Regions from separate parts of the Clostridium sp. CM037 genome, predicted to be linked through region 2. Evidence: riboswitches for the same ligand, from Rfam matches in the RefSeq annotation. Region 2 holds a riboswitch; the other holds the start of a gene.

Region 1 (6,574 bases), 1.1 Mb from region 2:
TTCGCAAGTCTAACTACTTTTTCTACTAATTCTGCATTTGATTTAGCTGGTATACCTTTTTCAATATATACATTATCTTCAAATCCAACTCTTACATGACCACCCATTACAATAGTCACCGCTGCCATTTGAAATTCAAATCTACCAATACCTGATACAGTGTAAGTACTTCCCTCTGGCACGCTTCCTGCCATAAATACTAAATCTCTTGGCGAAGCAGTTATCCCACCATTTACACCCATAACAAAATTAAAATGCATTGGTGTTTTTATAAAACCTTTCTTTTGAAGTCTTATTGCCATATCTACCATGCCCTTATCAAAAACTTCAATTTCTGGTTTTACACCCATTTCAATCATCTTTTTACCAAATTCTTTAATAGTGTTTTCAGTATTTACGAATACATCATCGCCACCAAAATTACAAGTACCTGCATCTAAAGTTGCCATTTCTGGTCCTAAATCAACTGGTTGTAGTCTTTCTGCATTACTCATTCCAACAGCTCCGCCTGTTGATGGTTGAATAATTGCATCCGGGCATCTTTCTTTAATAGCTTCCATACAAGCTCTAAATCTTTCCCTGTCTTGAGTAGGTGTTCCATCATCTTTCCTTACGTGTAAATGAATGATGCTAGCTCCTGCTTTATAAGCTTTTTCCGCTTCTATTGCCACTTCCTCAACAGTATAGGGTACGTTTGGATTATGTTCTTTTGTAACTTCCGCTCCAGATATAGCTGCAGTAATTATTAATTTTTCCATGTGCTACCTCCTTATAGTGCTTCGTGGTACAAAAATAATTACTATCTACCATAATATTTATGATAAGTTATATATATTATGATAATTTTTCACAAACTTATTTAGCAACTAAAATATTAACCACTAGGTGAAAAAGTTTACATTAATTCTCTTGCATATTATTTTCTTTGGTTTTCTTTTAGAACTACGCAAGTTCCGCTTGCCTTACAAACTATTATTGGTTCCTCTAATACATCACAAGCTGAATCATTTATATCTGGTCTTGGTACTATAACTTTTCTTGCTTCGAAAATCATTTTTCTTGATGAATTCCCTATCTTCACTATTTCTCCAACAGCTTCTATATAGTCTCCTGCATAAACTGGTGCTAAAAATTCTACAGCATCGTATGCTTTGAATAATCCTTCATCACCATCGTTCATAATTAAAAGTTCTGTAGCTACATCCCCAAATAATTGAAGCATTCTTGCTCCATCTACTAAATTTCCACCGTAATGTGCATCATGTGCACTCATTCTTAACCTTATTAAAGACTTCATTTTATTTTCCTCCTCGTTTATTGTAGTTATTTACTTTGTAATTTTCAGGAATTTTGTAAAAAACAACAAATCTGTATTGTGTATCTTTTAGAAAATGCCTTATGTCAATTTATTTTGAAATAAAAAAAGGCACTGAATTTTCAGCGCCTTAATTAACCAAAGTACTAGGTCTATTAATGCAATGAAAAAATATCTTTTCATTACATAAATAGCTCTCCATAAGAATTCTTATGGCAGTGATAGAAATACTACTTTCTATCCCCAAGAATATATTGAAGAACCAAAATATTCTTTCGGCAAACAAATACTTCATTTTTGACATTGGATGTTCATATCCTTATCATTCAAAAATTACCTCTTTATCTGCACCTCTATTTATGTGAAACTATTAAATTTTATTTTTAACTCTTAATTAATTATAATACGTAAACGTTTCAAATGCAATATTTTTTTAAAAAAATACTTTTTTAGTAAAAAATATTTTTTCTTAGTTATTATTTTCTTTTTGCTTTATTTACTTCCACTATCTTGCTTACTATATAGTCATATCCATTTTCAGAATGCGGAATCATGCAAGTTGAGCAATCTTTAACACCATTTACGAATTTCCCATTACCACCACACTCCTCTAGAAAATATAGTGGACAATAGCAAAATAGACAATTAAATTTTTCATCATTTTTAACCTCATGGCATGGGAAATATTCGCAATCTTTATTTCTGAAAAATTTATAGTTATTATTCATTTTTACCCCTCCTTTAATTTTTAGATTAGTTTCGCAATCTAAAAAGTTACCACATTATATATATCTATATCTTCTAATACTGTTTGTTCTAAAATAGATTCTTCGGGGAATTGCTTATTCAAAATTTGTTTAAACTTTTTAAGTTGCTCCTCAGAAAGTTCTGCTTGCTTTGGCAAATTATTTTTTTCCTTAATAATATTGCCTGCTTCTAATTTATATATAAATTGGTCCCCTATAATATTTATATTATTTTTATCATCAAATTTTAAATCTCCAGTTATGTCACTATTTATGCTTGTCTTCTTTAAATCACTTATTGATTTTCCATCATTATTAATTTTAGCTACATTAATATAAGCATTTACTTCACCATTCGAATTCTTTGAACCTGAAAGCAAACTTCTAAAGGCAAGCATTTTACCATCTTTAGATATCACTCCATCATATATTTCTTCCTTATCATCTGTACTTTCAAAAATTTTATTACCATTAATATATAGATTGGCCCTAGGTTTTGGAAATATATGAGGTGTTACGCTATAAAGAATGCTTTTTTTATTTATAATAATATCTCTTATGGTGCCTTCGCATGATATTAACTCCAATTTGTTTTTTATGTTATATACCGCATAACCTGAAGCTGACGGATTAATATGACCCGTAATCAAAATATTTTCATTATCTATCCACTTGAGTTCAATAATTTGTTGAACATTTTTATTATTTATGTTAATCTCCGTTGATTTTTCAGTTTTAATATCATAAACAATTATATGCGGGGGATTTATTTCTTTTTCTTCATTAAAAGCTCTAAAAACTATTTTTGTTTTATCTGGAGAAAGCTTTAATAGATCTTTTGAATTTGAATTATCCCCTAAAGATTTAATCTGTTCATTTATTTCATCATAAAGATAAACATTATTATTCTTCTCGAATGCTATCTTTGTTAGCTTAGCATTTTGATCCTTACTTTTAATTTCGGTATCTTTACTAGATATAGCCTCTATATTTTTGCTCGGATTTTTATTAATTTTATTTAAATAAGCCATCAGTGTCCCTATGCTTAGAGATAAACACATCGCTATAATGAGTAACTTTAATTTTTTTTTCGTTATTTTTTTATGGCCCGTCATAATTTTGCTCCTCGTTTAAATTCATAACAATTAATATTTTAAATAATTGAAACATAGATTATTATACTCCACTTATATTAGTGTATCAACTGGAATTTTTTAATGTTTTACACTGTTATTTATATGTTTACAATTTAAAAATATACAATGTTTATTTTCTCTTTGAGTTATGATTTTTTTGTAAATATTAACAATGATTTATCCGTACAAAAGTAATAAAAGGCATTAGTTTAAATTTAAACTAATGCCTTTTATTACTTTTGAAATGATTTTCGCATTTGTTATAGATACTTCCCATAAATTCTACCTTCCGGTTTAAACAGGTATCTATCTTCATTTTTAAATTTATTATTATTTTTTTACTTGCTCATTGCTGCTAAACAAGTTCTTTGCCCATGTTAAAAAGCCCTTCTTTTCTTCTTTTATCTCTACAACTTTTTTATCTTCTTTAGTTGCCTCGATCTTTACTTTTATCCCATCAGTTTTCATAACGAATTTAACTTTACCATCCATCTTATCGCCTACACCTGAAAATGTACCATAATTATTAGATATTTTTACAAGTTCATCTTTCACATCAATAACATCTCGCACATCTCCCATTTTACTGTCAATTTCGCCACTTATCTTTTGAATACCCTCTTTATCGAATTTTTTCATATTTTCATCTAATTCTTTATTTCCATTTGCTAATTTATCGGCACCTTCTTTTAATTTTCCTGACCCTACAGAAAGCTCACCCACTGATGAATTTAATTTACTTGCTCCTTCTGTTAATGGTTTTATTCCCTCATTATTTAATTTCGTTAAACCATCTGCAACACTTTGAGATCCTACCACTAATTTATTAGTACTTTCTCCCATAACTTTTGTTCCTGCACTTAAATCTTCAGCTGCAGTACTTAACTTATTTGCTCCACCTGTGAGTCCCTGGCTACCCGTTTTAAGCCTTCCTGCTGCCGAGCCTAATTGTTCTGTGCCTTGCGCAATCCCTCCTGCTCCATTAGCTAATTCACCAGTTTTATCTGATATTTGTTTTGTGGCCTTAGCTAATTCTTTTGACCCTGACGCTGCATTCTTTTGACCTTCTTGAAGCTGACCCATACCTGTATCTACTTGCTGTGAACCGGTTTTAATTTTTTCTATGCCTTCCTCAAGTTCATTTAATCCTTGTAACAATTCATTGCCGCCATCCTTTAAAGCTACAAGACCACCTTTTTCATTTTCTAATCCACCATTTAAATTCCCCGCTATTTCACTTGTACCAGGAATTTCCCCAAGGATCCCAATAAGTCCCTGTAATTTTTCAATTCCTGATATTAAAGAATCAGTAGCTTTTATCTCTGACTCTTTACCTTTTTTTAGTTTATCTATACCTTTTAAGCTTTGATCTGCTCCATCTGTTACCTGCTTTTGGCCTTGCTGTAGCGATACTGTAGAATTCACCATTGTATCTAGTCCCTCACTTAGTGATTCCATTTTAGTCGACACTGTATTAGTCCCTTCAGCTAACTTATTAGCTCCATCTGAAAGCCCTTTAGAACCTGTAACTAATTTGTCTGTTCCATATGCTAGCTTACCTGCTCCATCTGCAAATGCTTTTGAATTTGCAGCAAATTCTACTGTGCCTGATCCAAACTGCTGTGCTCCACTACCGAGCTTTGTAGTTCCTGCCTCAAATGCTTTTAATCCACCTGCCACCTTCTGGGCGCCGCTTTGTGCTGCATTTGCACCGTCACCAATCTTTATCACACCGGTATTTAATCCTGAAGCTCCAACGCCTAGCTTAGTTACTCCACCATTAAATAATGTCATATTATCAGCTAAAGCCTTTTGACCAATGTCTAATTTGCCTGTTCCCTCAGCTAGCTTGGTACTAGCATCTTGTATATCATTAATGCCTTTAGTTAAATCTTCTAAAGATGAGGCACTTTTAAACTCTTCCATATCAGGAAGTTCTGGAGTCCCTGTTATCATTATAGGACCCATTTCAAAGTTTTCTACCTGTGCAGTAATTTCTAAATTCTCTTTTAAGTCTAAAGTAGTCTTTTCTAAATCCAAGCTTTCCTTCATACCTGGAAGAGAAATGAAAGTGACTATTTGATTATTCCCATCATTAATCATTTTCCCACCGCTAATTTTAACATTTCTAAAATTATCTATTGGCAAATCTAGTACAGTTACAGTGCTAAATGGAGTATATAATTTTCTGTTTTTCCCTTTAATATTAACCATATGGCTTTCATTATTCTTATAATCAATTTTTATTTTCACTTCTCCACTTTTGCCTGCCAAATCCTCTGGTTTAATTTCTTTTCCGTCAAGCAAGTATTTAACATTTACATCAATAGGAAGTTTTTTATCAGTAGTACCTTTATAATAAACATCATTACCACTTATTTTCCAATTTAAACTCTCACCAATACCATTTGGTTTTTCTTCACCCTTTACATTTTTTATATCCTTTAATATAGATTTATCATGAATTTCAATATTTTTTTCGTTAGAATGAAGCCAATCACTTACTATTTTTTCTTTAACCCCACCTTGCTGATTTAACGTAACATAAACAGTCTCATCCTTTTGAATTAATTCAGTAGCATAAGTCGTATTTGGAATAATTAATGCACCTGTTAACACGATACTTAATAATCTTTTTGACATACATTTATTTTTCACGTTAATACATCTCCCCTATAATTTAGCTTTCAAAAGTTCTTCTTAATTTTCTGATTGTGATTCTGCTTTTAGTTCGCTACTTGCTTGTGGTTTAGATTTAAAATTTCTACTCGTAATTATTATTAATTTTTCACTTACTAATAGTATAGATGGAAGAACAAAAAGGATAATTCCCATACTTATTACTGCTCCCCTTGCCATCATTGTGCATAGTGAACTTATCATTTCCATGTCAGAAATGATTGCTACCCCTGCAGTAGCTGCGAAAAAGGTTAATGCACTGGTTACAATAGATTTAGCAGAGCCCTTAACTGCGATTTCCATAGCCTTGTTTTTCTCGTATCCATTTCTCATTTCTTCTCTAAATCTTGTTGTCAGTAATATTGCATAGTCAACTGTAGCCCCTAACTGTATAGTTCCAATAACTATAGATGCCACAAAGGGAATCACATTTCCCATATAACATGAAATTGCCATATTTATGAATATTGCTAATTGTATAGCTAAGACCAGAATTACTGGCAAAGATACAGATGCAAATACCAGAAGTATTATAGCGAATATCGCACCAATAGATGCTATGCTAACATGTTTAAAGTCAACATCTGCTATTTCAGTTAAGTCCTTAGTAAGAGGTCCTTCTCCTGAAACCATTGATTTCGGGTCATATTGTTTTGTAATTTTAATTACTTCATCTATCTGATCATTTTCTTCTTTTG
Region 2 (6,574 bases):
ACGTTACCGCAACATCTCTAAGACTCGATACAAAGCGATTTGCTAAATCTTACCTTGACAGGATTCCCATCTGCTAGAATATACGCCCTGTCGGGACGCACCACGTATGTCGGCTGTACCCGATGGTAGTATTATATACGATTTTGAAACTAATAAAACTATAATTTGTGATATAGATTTTTACACTAAAAATCCTTTTATTAATACCATGGGACATATGTGGGGTTCGTCAAGATTTATGTCCCCAGAGGAATTTGAAAAAGGTGCAACTATTGATGAGATTACAAATGTTTTCACAATGGGCGCAATGGCTTTTGAAATTTTGGGTAACAACTATAACCATAATATTGAGCAATGCAAAGCTTCAAAAACATTTTCAAACACTAAATTTAAGTTATTGAAAGTTTTCTCTTTGTTACAGTATAGTATCCACACTTATAGAAGTGAGAGACTTTCCTTTTAAAATGTCGTTAATAATAATGCCATCTTCCATTCTAATGATTTTATGACAGAATTCAGCAATTTGTTCATCGTGGGTAACCACTATTATGGTAGTATTATTAGTTTCATTAATATTTTTCAACATATTAATAATATTTAAACTGTTATTCTTATCTAAAGAACCTGTTGGTTCATCTGCTAAAATAACATCTGGCGTATTTACTAAATCCCTTGCTATTGCAACCCTTTGTTGTTGACCACCAGATAACTGAGTAACTTTTTTATTTGCATATCCATCTATACCAACTTCTTTTAAATGTTTTAATGCTAATTTTTTAATTTCATGTTTATTTAATTTTTTATTCTTACCTAAAAGTAAATTTCTATATAAAAGAGGCATTTCAACATTTTCTATAACGTTATAATCTGTGATTAAAGAAAAATTTTGAAATATAAATCCCATCTGGGTATTTCTTATTATAGCTAATTCTTTATCTTTATAATTTGTGATATCCTTACCGTCAAATATGTAGTTTCCGCTAGTACATTTGTCTAAACACCCAATTAAATTTAATAATGTTGATTTCCCAGAGCCTGATGTGCCTAAAATAGCAATCATCTCACCTTTTTCTATATTAAAATTAACCTTATTTAAAGCGTGTACAGTTTCTTGTTTATCTCCATAGTCTTTCATGATATCTATTAGTTGTATGTAACTCAAAATTAATTCCCCCTTATTAAATCAACAATATTTTTCTTTAATATATAATATTTATATATTAAAAATGTTATAAACACTAGAGTAAGAGAGATAACAAAAGAAGGGATAATAGATTTAATAATTGATAATGGGGTTAAATTCATTTTTGCTATATTATTTATAATAATTAGAATAAGAATAGATATAAAATTAGTTATAATTAGTGACAAAGATATTTCTCCACATACTAATCTTGATAATTCTTTACTTGTTGATCCTACTGCGAATCTAATCCCGTATTCTCTCTTTCTAAAAGTAATATAACTTATTAATATACCTATAAATCCTATGAAGGATAAAACACATAATAAAAACGAAAATGTTAATGTCATCATAATCCAAGGTTTACTTATATTGTATATTCGAGTTATCAATTCATTAACTTCAATATAATCAAGCAATGTATTCCCATCCTTGAGTTTTGAAAAATAAGTTGTAAATTTATTTAAGTCATGTACGTTTTTCGTTGAAACAACTGTATTACTAGATTTCATTTTAAAATCAGTAATCTCATCATAAAAGTATTGTTTATCAAATGGTATAATAATGGAATCCCTTAAAGAAATAATCGATGATTTATCACCTATCCTAGAATTCCAAAAAACAGCATTTTTACTTATTATTCCTATAATTTTCAATTTGAAATCTTTTGATTGGTTATTTTGCGACATTTTAGTAGTAATTACATCCCCTACATGCCATTTGTTTGATAAATTATTACTAATAACAATTGGAATCTCATCTTGATTTTTTTTGTAGCTAAAAATTTTATCGCTACCTTTACAAATATCGATATTATATAAATCAATAGCACCTCTATTGAAAAAAATAGCATTAATCTCACTTTGATCGACTTTAACTTTGTTTATAGAATAACTTCCGATTTTATCAACCATTTTATTATTTGAAATTTCTTCATATATTTTGTTAATTGAATTCAGAGGATCTTCATTTTGTGAACCTACCGACATTCTAAGTAGTACTGATGTATCTTTACTAACTAATTTATTAATGCTATCTTTTACTTCTATGTTTTTATTTATTAAAGTAAAAGCAAAATTTAAAGATATAAATACTATAATTAATTGAAGAAAAACTAATTTAAACTTTATACCTTGCTTTATTATAGAGTTAATTAATATTCGTAATCTAAACATACTATTCCCCTTTTAATTCTGTTATAAGATTTAACTTAAAAAACTTTTTCACACTTATTATTGATATTAAAAAGCTCATTATAAGAGTAGTTAAAGAAGTTACTATTATATTTAAATAACTAAATTGTATATCTTGTATATTTAAAATATGTGTAAAATTGTTTTTAACAAATGGTATTAATAAATTTGCAGCTATAAACGCAGAAATAATAGCACATAATGATACTAACATAAGTTCGATAAATATTTGTTCCCAAATTATTTTTCTGTTTGCACCTAAGGCAATACTAATTAAAATATTTTTTTTGTTTTTTAACATTAAATAAAACACTAAAATAATTATATTACTTACTGATACTAATACAATTAAACAGCTTACAAATGTAGTTATAGACACATTAGTATAAAACTGGGATAAGTCTTCGCCTATTTCAACTTGAGTTGCTTTTATATTTGGTAACATATTAACATCATTTAATATTTCATTCATTTCATTTTTACAATTATTATTGTTTTTGAATAAATATATCTGAATTGTTTTTATGTTTTTTTTCATTTTATCAGGTAAAGATTCTAATGGAATAAAAACAGAACCTAGATAATTAGAATAATTACTTAATTTACCGACTGTACCTATAATTTTAAATTTTCCCCCACCTAAATTAATATAATTGTTTTCACTTATTTTATTAGTTTCTACACCTTTACCAATAACGGCAATTTTAGCTTTTGACTTACTTTCATTTGAGTTTAAATATCGACCGTGGACAATTGTGGGAATCCATTCTGGTGTTTCATTAAATATTACTGGTTGAATTGGGATTTCAAATATTTTATTATCTACAGTTTTCTCTCCAATCAAACCGTCTATTCTAATTGATGTTATTTTTGAATATTTTTTTAAAATATTCGTTAAGTTATCATAATCTATTTCATTTGAATCATTATTAATATTTACAGAAATCAACTGTTGGTGTTTTATATTACCGTTTGTATAATCAACAGTCATATCTTTGCTACATTTTAAAAAAGTAAATCCAAATGAAATAACTAACAAAGCTGAAAAATAACCTATATATATCAAAAAATAATGAAAAAGATTGCTCTTTATTTTTCTTGAAATTAATTTAAACATTGCTTCACTCCACCATTAAGTTTATAGTATTAGAAATAAAATATATTTGATTTCCTTTTAATGTTTAATATAAAGTACTTGTCCATTATATTTGATATTAACTGCGAATATTGTAACATTATGTATAAAAAAACATTTTTCTTAAAACTTTTGGTGAGGGAGCCATACGTGTACGGTCACATTGTGACTACATCGTTGTTTATAGGTGTTATATCAATCCTGTTTATTTTTTGAGATATTTCATATATTATTTTTATAATCTCCTTGAAGTATCTTCTAGCAGCATTACCATGTTATATTTCGTAAAATATATTGGTTTATTTTAAGTTACCTATCCCATAACTTTGGTACTTCAATAGACTTACGTCCTTTATATTTCCCCTCTGTTACTGCAATTAATATGGCTTCCTTTAATGATATAAATATAATGACACTTTCAAAGGCCCATTAGTTTGCGCTCGTCTACGGTATACCGTAAACGAACTAAAAAAAGAGCATTTCTGCTCTTGATATCCTAATAATTATTTTTACTTTAACTATACTAGGAAAATACATATCCCCATAAATTATATTTACAGATTAAATTCCTCTGCAACAACCCTTATAGCCTTTAATTTGTCTCCAGTTTTAATAGCACAAGTAATTCTTATTTCTGATGTAGTAATCATTTTAATTTCAATATTGTTTTTGTTAAAAACCCTAAACATTCTAGCTGCTACTCCAGAGGTTGTCTTCATGCCCAGCCCCACCACTGAAAATTTGGTTATCTCCTCATCAACTATAACTTTATTATCTGCTATTAAGTTATCTATAATTTCTAAACTATCCTTTAAGCTTTCTTTTGGTATAGTAAATGATACACTTACCTTTGCATCTATAGGTGATGTTTGACTTATCATATCTATATTAATTCTTTTACTTCCTATAGCTTCAAATATAGTAGACAATATATTTACATCTTTAGGTATACGCTGAAGTGTTACTGCAACATCCTCATCACTAGTTGCTATTCCTGTTACTGGTTTACTTTCCATATTCATATTTTTTACCTCCTTAATTACAGTTCCTTTAATATCACTATTACTGAGCCCTACATATATAGGTATACTATATTTTTGGGCAAGTTCTATAGACCTTGAATGCATTATTTGAGCTCCCAAACTTGCTAGCTCAAGCATCTCTTCATATTCTATTTCATCTAATTTTTTAGCCACACTGTATGCTCTAGGATCTACACTATATATTCCAGAAACGTCCGTATATATTTCACATCTACCTTTAAGCTTCACAGCCAAAGCAACTGCAGTAGTATCAGATCCACCTCTGCCGAGTGTTGTAATATCCCCTTCTCCATTTATTCCTTGGAAGCCAGCAACTATTACAATTTTTCCTTCTTTTAAGCTTTTTTTGATCTTGCCACCGTGTATATCTTCAATTAACGCTTTACCATATTGTCCACTAGTCTTAATCCCAATTTGGTATGCAGTATAACTTATGGCATCATATCCAAGTCCCTTAATTGCCATGGCGAGTAGTGCACTTGAAATTATTTCACCTGTTGATAATAGAACATCCAATTCTCTCTTATCTGGTTTTTCTCCTATACCTTTTGATAGAGATAATAAATCATCTGTAGTGTCCCCCATAGCAGATACTACTATAACTAAATCTGTATCTTCATTTTTCCTCTTTACTATACTTTGTGCAATCCCTTTAATTTTCTCTGTAGTTCCTACAGATGAACCTCCATATTTTTGAACAACTACTGCCATAATCAAATCACTCCTATTAATTATCACCTTTGGTGCTATTTATCACCTTTTGTGAGATTTAGAACTCTTATATATTGTTCCAAAAAAAATAAATACAGCAAAGGAACACCTTTGCTGCATAAAATACATGTTTTTATACAAACTTCGTGTACCTTGTAGCTCACCACTGAACAATCAGTGACAATTTTACATATATTATATGTAATCTCAGAAAATAATTTCACCAAATACATTTTCTTCGGCCATAGCTCCTTTTCTTATTCATCTTAGCCTGTCAGCTCCGAACAAGTACTCTTAGATACAGCACCTCTACCCTAGGTAGTTTACTTATTAAATTAGTTATTATATTATCACAGTATGTTTATAAGTACAAGCATTAATTACAGATGTTCTTACTAAAATATCTATCTCCCCTCTCAGGCAGTATTGCAACAATGTTCCCACCTTCAATGGTTTCTCCAAGTTTTATTGCAGATACTATGGCAGTCCCTAAAGAACTGCCTACAAATAGCCCCTCTTTACATTGTATCCTTAATTGATAGCTGCAGTTTTGCGAAGATATTTACACCTTCTTTTACACCCAAATTATTTAGCTTAATAAGTGGTGTATTTCCTATAATATTTAATATACTATTTATATATCTCACTGCTAACACCTCTACTAAGAACTAATTTTGCATATTCTTTTGCACCATCTAAGGAATGATCTCTATAATTTCCACATTGAACTTCATTGGCTGCTGGGATTTCCTCTGTTTCTATTACCTTTTTTAATCCATAATTTAGTGCTTCTATAACCCTATCTACACTGACATCATTCCATACGATCATGTAAAAACCTGTTCTACATCCCATAGGTGAAATGTCTATAATTCCGTCCATTACTTCTCTCATATATCCAGCAAGCAAATGCTCTAAAGTATGGATAGCTGATATATTCATAAACTCCTTGTTTGGTTGCATAAATCTTAAGTCAAACTTTGTTACTTTATCACCCTTTTTCCCTATCTTTACCTCACATTTTCGTACAAAAGGTGCCACAACCTTTGTGTGATCTAATGAAAAACTTTCAACTTTAATCATTTACCCTTACCTCCTTATTTGCTACTGCGATGAAAATGCCAGTTTCAGTATATTCGCCTTTGCTAGAATAACCTTTGCATCTTAAATCTGTATTCTCAATGTTAACTATATTAAACCCTGCGCCAGTTAACCACTCTTCCATCTGATTATTTGAAAAACCAAGCCATTCGTCAAACATTTCAGTCCTTGCCCACTGCCCATTATGCTCTTCTACATCCGATATTAT

The links. A riboswitch is a leader RNA that binds a small molecule or an ion and turns the genes downstream of it on or off. The one in region 2 is predicted to bind lysine.
Region 1: another riboswitch for lysine. It lies ahead of kal (3-aminobutyryl-CoA ammonia lyase); the one in region 2 lies ahead of ACWJKP_RS03840 (aspartate kinase).

Annotation. Positions count from the first base shown of each region.
Region 1 is NZ_CM143650.1:3,935,090-3,941,663, forward strand. It holds gene kce (3-keto-5-aminohexanoate cleavage enzyme) at 1-758, opposite strand, end outside; gene kal (3-aminobutyryl-CoA ammonia lyase) at 917-1,297, opposite strand; lysine riboswitch at 1,499-1,679, opposite strand; gene ACWJKP_RS18860 (cysteine-rich small domain-containing protein) at 1,792-2,043, opposite strand; gene ACWJKP_RS18865 (hypothetical protein) at 2,082-3,176, opposite strand; gene ACWJKP_RS18870 (hypothetical protein) at 3,528-5,855, opposite strand; gene ACWJKP_RS18875 (efflux RND transporter permease subunit) at 5,898-6,574, opposite strand, start outside.
Region 2 is NZ_CM143650.1:766,777-773,350, reverse strand. It holds gene ACWJKP_RS03860 (hypothetical protein) at 107-463, shown strand; gene ACWJKP_RS03855 (ABC transporter ATP-binding protein) at 416-1,162, opposite strand; gene ACWJKP_RS03850 (FtsX-like permease family protein) at 1,165-2,358, opposite strand; gene ACWJKP_RS03845 (FtsX-like permease family protein) at 2,360-3,493, opposite strand; gene ACWJKP_RS03840 (aspartate kinase) at 4,066-5,265, opposite strand; lysine riboswitch at 5,414-5,585, opposite strand; partial or broken gene ACWJKP_RS03835 (cysteine synthase) at 5,642-5,785, opposite strand; gene ACWJKP_RS03830 (hypothetical protein) at 5,784-5,912, opposite strand; gene ACWJKP_RS03825 (S-ribosylhomocysteine lyase) at 5,896-6,348, opposite strand; gene ACWJKP_RS03820 (class I SAM-dependent methyltransferase) at 6,341-6,574, opposite strand, start outside.